Linked DNA regions of Latilactobacillus sakei subsp. sakei DSM 20017 = JCM 1157. The protein of the gene in region 1 interacts with the protein of each later gene in a pairwise test. Links are inferred from orthologs where the notes say so. Each region holds a gene or a part of one and is shown on either strand. Other genes may lie near its edges.

Region 1 (2,996 bases):
TGGAAATAAACCGCTAAGAAAACTGCGCCACCCAAGATTTGACCAGCTAATTTTTGCCAAGCCCGCAAACCAAGGTTTTGTTTTTTGAAGACTTTGATAAAGTCATCTGAAAAACCAAGTAAGCCATATAGTACTAGGATGAATAATGCGATCCATAAGCTATTGGTCAATTGTTGCAACCAGATAGCGACCCAGATACTAGAAATTACTGCGGCAACGATGAACACCAACCCACCCATCGTTGGTGTACCGTTTTTCTTAGCGTGCCACTTAGGACCTTCATCACGAATTGTTTGTCCCTCTTTTTTAAACCGTAAATAACCGATGAATAACGGCATGAAGATCACCGTAATCACAAACCCACTCATTAGGGGTATTAAAAATTGTCCCGTTAACATGATATAAACTCCTTTAATCCACTCTTATTTGACTATTTTAATTGTACCTTAATTTGCTTGACGCCGTCTAACAAACTATTAACCGCTAGACTTTGATGATAAGCATAACCACTGCCTTTGATATCCACATCGATCCCCGTTAATTGCGCTAGTTTTAGTAAGTCATTTTTTGACCAACCATTAACATCCGGCATCGTCATCGCGCCGTTGGTCATCAACAAGACCCGTTGGTTCGGCAAAATGACACTGCCGGCTTTTGGTAATTGTTGCACGACGAGATTACCACTACCTACCAATGTTGTCTTTAGGTTTTGCGCTTCTAGTTTCTTTTGCGCATCCTTTGTTGATTGACTCAAGACCGAAGCGACTTTAACTTGTTGTTGCTTATCTTTTTCGGCTTCCTTCGTATACTCTAGCGCCCGTTTCATCATTGGATTAAAGACTTGCGATAAAATGGTTTCCGCACTATCCGTCATATTACCCGGTTGCTTCATTGTGATATATAAAATGTATTTAGGATCATCTGCCGGTGCAATTCCCGATACTGAGAAGATATAGTTGCTTGCACCAGTTAAATAGCCACCGTTAGGACCCGTAATTTGCGCCGTCCCGGTTTTAGCCGCGATTTTATAGCCCGGAATCTGGTAAACCTGACCAGTCCCATAATCTTTATAAACGACGTCTTCCATATTTTGCATGACTTTCTTAGCCGTGCTGGCTTTGATTGGTTTACCGGCTTTAATCGGTGTGATTTGTTGTTCTTGACCAACACCTGCCAAAATTTGCGGCTTAATCATTGTCCCATTGTTAGCAATGGCACTTGTCATCTGCAACATCTGCATGACATTGACGTTAATCCCTTGCCCAAACGAAGTCGTCGCCTGATCAAGTGGTCGTTCATATTGCAAGGTGCCGGCCGTCTCACCTGGTAATTCGATACCCGTTTTCTTGAGGAAGCCAAATTTTTCAATATAGGACTTCCAAGTCTTGGCACCCATTTCCTGTTCTAATTTGACCATCCCAACATTACTTGAGCGGGCAAACGCTTGGTTGAGCGGAATCATCCCCCACCCAGCGGTCTGCCAATCACTAATTTTCTTACCACTGACCAACACAGAACCCGATTTATAGTATTGATCTGGATTATAGTGACCTGAATCGATCGCAGCTGATAACGTCGCAATCTTCAAAACAGAACCAGGTTCATAACCATCTTCGACCAAAGTATCGCGCCAAACATCACCAATACCTTTTTTAGTACTTGCATTAAAAGTTGGTCGTTGTGAGGCCGCTAAAATTTCACCGGTCTTAGCGTTCATTAAAACGGCGTTCATGCTAGCCGGTTGATATTTCTTATTAACTTTACTCAACAGACTTTCTAGATAGGATTGCATCCGTGAATCTAGTGTTAAATACACATCTTGACCGTTCTTAGCGGCTTTGACTTTGTTTTTGTTCTGATTAATCGAATAGCCATACGAATCCTTCGTCAAATTCTTATAGCCATCTTGACCCGTTAATTGTTCGTTGAAATACTTCTCAACCCCCATGACGCCAACTAAATCTTGACTACCACTATCTTCTGAACCTTTAGGCGTTTGTGCAATCCCCACAACGTGCGATGCAAAAGTCCCATTAGGATACAAGCGTGTTGGTGATTCTTTAAAGTAAATCCCGGTCAAATGTTGCTTTTCAATTTTTCGTTTAATGCTGAGTGATAAATTCTGCCCGGCACTCCCAAATTCAACTTGGTAAACAGCTTTATTTTTAGGCGTCAATTGCTTATAAATATTAGCTTCACTCATTGGGAGGTACTTGCTGAGCGCCTTTGCTGTTTTCTTCTTATCTGCTACGTATAATGGCTTTTTATCCGCAGTCACATAATCATGACTCAAAACCGCATAAACGGCATAGGCGTTGGTATCTTGTGCTAAAACATTGCCTGATGAATCATAAATTGTGCCCCGTTGTGCCCGAATCACGGAGTCGCCTTCATATTTCTTGTTCGATCGTTTAGTTAAATCAACACCCGCAATATGCCCGGTTGCGGCGATGTACGCAAAACGACCCATGAAAATCAGAAAAATCGCCGCGATAATCAGCAATAAAACTTCGCCAAATATGCGTCGATTCTGTCGTGGACTCCTATGTGTCCTAAATAAATTTCTCATTTAGCCACATTCCGAATATTGTTTTCGTTTAATTTCAGATTATTTTTCTTAGCAAAGGCATCTAAACGGTCGGAGCTTGTTAATTCCCCGATTTCTTGTTTTAAATCATTATTTTTAGCACGTGTTTGACTCATATCTTGAGTGGTATTTTCTAATGTCCGTTGTGCATTAACCACCGCGATTTTAGTCGAGAGTAAGCTTACTAGCATTGCAAAAAAAGCAATCCCGATTACGGTAACGGCTAATTTTTCAAGTGTTGAATAAGCTACTTTTTGAGTTGTTTGTTGCGCTGATTGACGAGCAGGTTCTTGAACCTGACTCGGAATACTTTCTGGGGTCGTTAGTTGGCGAGCTGCATTGGTTGCCATCATAATCATTCCTTCTAGTCTATTTCTTTTTGTTTTTCAGCTACTCTTAACTTAGCACT
Region 2 (4,493 bases), 340 kb from region 1 along the record:
TTCATGAAAAAGTCTTGCGTATTTTCAAAAAATCGCTAATATAAGAAGCATAGCCCTATTTATTATGGTAAAATAATAGCTTGTATACATGAGACAAACAACACTAGTTAAGTCACTAGCGAGAGGAAGCTGAAACACTTGAAAAAAAGAGAAGACATTCGCAATATCGCAATTATCGCCCACGTTGATCATGGTAAAACAACCTTAGTTAACGAAATGTTAAAACAATCAGATACATTGGATGGCCATGCAGAAATTTCTGACCGTGCAATGGATACAAATGATATCGAAAAAGAACGTGGGATCACAATTCTTTCAAAGAATACTGCTGTTAAATATAATGGCAAACAAATCAACATCTTGGATACACCAGGACATGCCGATTTCGGTGGTGAAGTTGAACGTATCATGAAGATGGTTGACGGTGTATTATTAGTCGTTGATGCTTTTGAAGGTACAATGCCACAAACACGTTTTGTTTTGAAAAAAGCTTTAGACCAACATTTAACACCAATCGTTGTTATCAACAAAATTGACCGCCCAGGCTCACGTCCTGAAGAAGTGGTTGATGAAGTGCTTGAATTATTCATCGAACTTGGTGCTGACGAAGATCAACTTGAATTCCCAGTTGTGTACGCAAGTGCTATCAACGGGACATCAAGTCTTGAATCAGACTTAGACACACAAGCTCACACAATGGTTCCTATCTTTGACACAATCTTAGATACAATCCCAGCACCAGTTGATAATAGTGACGAACCACTTCAATTCCAAGTGGCTATGTTAGATTATAACGACTATGTTGGTCGTATCGGTATTGGCCGCGTTTCTCGTGGGACAATCAAGATCGGTGATCAAGTTTCTGTTCTTAAACTTGACGGTTCTGCTAAGAACTTCCGGGTTACTAAGATCTTTGGTTTCATCGGTTTAGACCGTGTTGAAATCCAAGAAGCTAAAGCCGGCGATTTAATCGCTGTTTCAGGTATGGAAGATATCTACGTTGGGGAAACTGTCACACCAGTTGACCATCAAGAAGCATTACCAATTCTTCGTATCGACGAACCAACTTTACAAATGACATTTGCTGCCAATGATTCACCATTTGTTGGCCGTGAAGGTGATTTCGTTACTGGTCGTAAGATTGAAGAACGTTTACGTCACCAATTACACACTGACGTTTCACTTCGTGTTGAAGATACAGACAAAGCCGGCGCTTGGATTGTTTCAGGTCGTGGTGAATTGCATCTTTCAATCTTGGTTGAAGAAATGCGTCGGGAAGGCTTCGAATTACAATTATCACGTCCAGAAGTTATCTACCGCGACGTTGATGGCGTAACTTGCGAACCTTTTGAAATGGTTCAAATCGATACACCTGATCAATACACAGGTTCAGTAATCGATTCAATGGCCCAACGTAAGGGTGAAATGCAAAACATGGAAAGTGATGCTAATAACCAAACACGTATGACTTTCTTAGCACCTTCACGTGGTTTAATCGGTTATTCAACAGAATTCTTAACGATGACTGGTGGATACGGTATTATGAACCACACCTTCGAAAAATACATGCCAGTTATCAAAAACTGGGAACCAGGCCGTCGTAACGGTGCATTAGTTTCAATCAATGCCGGTTCATCAACAACTTATAGTTTACAATCAGTTGAAGATCGTGGCCAATTATTCATCGGCGCTGGCGTTGATGTTTATGAAGGTATGATCGTTGGTCAAAATAGCCGTGATACAGATATCGCCGTAAACGTTACTAAGGGTAAAAACTTAACGAATACTCGTGCTTCTGGTAAAGATCACTCAGCTGCTATCAAGACACCTAAAGAAATGTCACTTGAAGAATCAATTGAATTCTTAAATGATGACGAATACTGTGAAGTAACACCTACTTCTGTTCGTTTACGTAAGAAGATTCTTGACACAAGTATGCGTACTAAAGCTGACAAGAAGCGTAAACGCGGATAATAAGCTTAAAACTATATTAAAAGGTAGCCTAAGACACTTTAGGCTACCTTTTTTTAGTGTCAGATATGGTATAATAACCTGCAGAGTGTGCATTACTATAACAGTTTAAGTGGGCGTTAAATGATGATTAAACAAGAAACAATCGGGTATGTGACTTTGAAATCAGACGCAGCTAAAATTGAAGCGTTATTGACGAAGCAATTTGATGCGCTTTGTTTAAGTCAATGTCCCATCATTGAAGAAATTATTGATACACAACTGTTTGGTTTTACAAAAGAGGTTGATTTTGCTAAAAGAATTCGTTTAATTAGTGATCAAGAAGGATCGAAATTAGTGAACGAACTTGAAACGCGTATTAATCAACTTTATTTAGAGATTTATCAAACGCAAGCTCAGAATGAAGTTCATAGAAATTAGGTGTAAGTGTGTGGCATAAGCTTCGAGATAAAGCGCAGTATTTAGATTATTGGTTATTAATCCCGTACGTTATTTTATGTGCGATAGGGGCCTTGATGGTCTATTCGGCGAGTTCGGATTTGATGTCGATTCACGGTGCTAAGCCAGATGCTTATTTTACTAAGCAATTAATTTATATCGGGCTGGGATTCGTCTTATTATTATTCTCCTTCTTTTTGAAGTTAAATCTATTAAGGAAACCTAAGTTTTTGATTGGTGTCACGGCGGTTATTTTATTAGCGCTCTTTTACTTGTTGGTATTAAGCCGAATTAGACCGGACGCCGCTATTAATGGGGCGACCGCTTGGATTAATTTGGGACCTTTTAGTATTCAACCAGCGGAATTTGCTAAGTTATTGATTGTTTTATACTTGGCTAATATGTTATCCAAACGTGAAAAGAATTTGTCAGAGCATTGGCGTGATAATGTGCGGCTATTTTCCGCACCCGTCATTTTGGTGGCCGTCATTATCGCCTTTGTATTGGTACAACCCGATACTGGTGGGGCGGCTATTCTAGGGATTATTCTATTGGTATTATTATTTGCCAGTGGGATTTCCTTCTGGTGGGGAATTTCAATCATCAGCGCAACCTTAGCGGTGATCATTGCGGCCATTGCTGGATTGAGTCGTTTGAATTTAACAACCGGTGTCAATTATCGGTTTAACCGAATTTTAGCCTTTCTAGAACCGTTTAAACTCGAAAATATGGGTGGGAGCCAACTGGTTAACTCGTATTATGCGATCAATAATGGTGGTTGGTTTGGTATGGGCCTCGGTAATAGTATTCAAAAACGAGGCTATTTACCTGAACCTTACACTGATTTCATTTTATCGATTACGACTGAAGAACTCGGTGTCGTGGGGGCCCTTTTCATTTTAGGATTACTCTTTTTACTAATTTTTAGAATTTTTACAATCGGAATCAGAGCTCGCCAAACCTATAATGCCTTGATTTGTTATGGGATTGGCACGATTATTTTTGTTCAAAGCTTATTTAATATCGGTGGTCTATTAGGCTTGCTGCCAATTACCGGGGTGACCTTACCCTTCATTAGTTATGGTGGGTCAAGTATGTTGGTGTTAGCAACGGGTCTTGGTTTGGTCTTGAACGTCAGTGCTCAGGAAAAAAAGGCACTCAAAATGAAGCAATCGTGAGGGCTCACAGATGAAAAATTTGATGCGCTTTGTGGTAGCGTTAGGCGCGTGGTTAGTATTGTTGTATGCGTGGCCCATTATGCATCATGTTCAACCAACTGTGGATTCAACGCAGGGCCAAACTAAACGTCATATGAAATTAACGCATCCGCAAAATCCATTATTAAAAACGCAAGGGCCGGCGAAGTTTATCAATCAACCTGCCGCAAAATTGATAGCGCAATATGGGCAACCTGTTAAGCAATCGGCAGAAGATGGCCTGCAGAGTCGTTGGTTATTTCAATTGAATAGTCGGCATTATATTGAAGCGACAATTGATGATCAGACAGGGACAACACAACAATTAGTGGTGATTGGTCAGGATAATGCGATCAAGCCGTTTAAATTTGGCCAATCGCTAAAAGCAATCACACAGGAAACAACGATTCCGGCTAATTATGAATTAAGTTTACATGAGCAAAAGTTTCAAATTGAGTTGAACGAAACGCAACAGCGGCAACGACCACTGATCGCATTTAAGAATAAAACCTATGCGATTTTGGTAATGCAAAAAGGTGAATTGGCAACGGCGGTTTATTTGAATGCTAATCGCTTGTTACAATCGAATTTATATCCGGTGACCTCAATGACGCCAGTCCCAGTACCAGAAGTGGTAACGGGACAGTCCCAGCAAATCGATGATGAACGGCAATTGGCATTGCTACAGTATTGTCAGACATTGCGACTCAATGCCAAGTTACCTGAGTTGCGTAGCGACGTATTACTTGAAGCGGATCAATTATTTTTGGCGACGCTGAAAGGTGCGCCTAAGACGTTGCTAACTGATGCTGGGGAGCAGCGATTGAAGCGTGCCAAGCAACAACGCCAAATGGCTTTACCGCAAAAATTAACTGAAGCGGATTTTAC

Evidence for each region.
Region 2: the proteins of LEUCM_RS08420 (region 1) and LEUCM_RS06800 interact in binary tests that used the Escherichia coli proteins (3 or more experiments, as listed by UniProt). The link is inferred for Latilactobacillus sakei subsp. sakei DSM 20017 = JCM 1157 from one-to-one orthologs.

The regions. Positions count from the first base shown.
Region 1 is NZ_AP017929.1:1,686,486-1,689,481, forward strand. It holds LEUCM_RS08420 (penicillin-binding transpeptidase domain-containing protein), read right to left. Parts: upstream 2,570-2,996; coding sequence 431-2,569; downstream 1-430. Other genes in the region: mraY (phospho-N-acetylmuramoyl-pentapeptide-transferase), read right to left, coding at 1-398; ftsL (cell division protein FtsL), read right to left, coding at 2,566-2,940; rsmH (16S rRNA (cytosine(1402)-N(4))-methyltransferase RsmH), read right to left, coding at 2,952-2,996. UniProt on the Escherichia coli protein: Essential cell division protein that catalyzes cross-linking of the peptidoglycan cell wall at the division septum. Required for localization of FtsN.
Region 2 is NZ_AP017929.1:1,349,632-1,354,124, forward strand. The notes cover bases 1,688-4,493. They hold LEUCM_RS06800 (FtsW/RodA/SpoVE family cell cycle protein), read left to right. Parts: upstream 1,688-2,399; coding sequence 2,400-3,587; downstream 3,588-4,493. Other genes in these bases: typA (translational GTPase TypA), read left to right, coding at 1,688-1,974; LEUCM_RS06795 (DUF1507 family protein), read left to right, coding at 2,095-2,391; LEUCM_RS06805 (CAP-associated domain-containing protein), read left to right, coding at 3,598-4,493. In the rest of the region: more of typA, read left to right, coding at 139-1,687.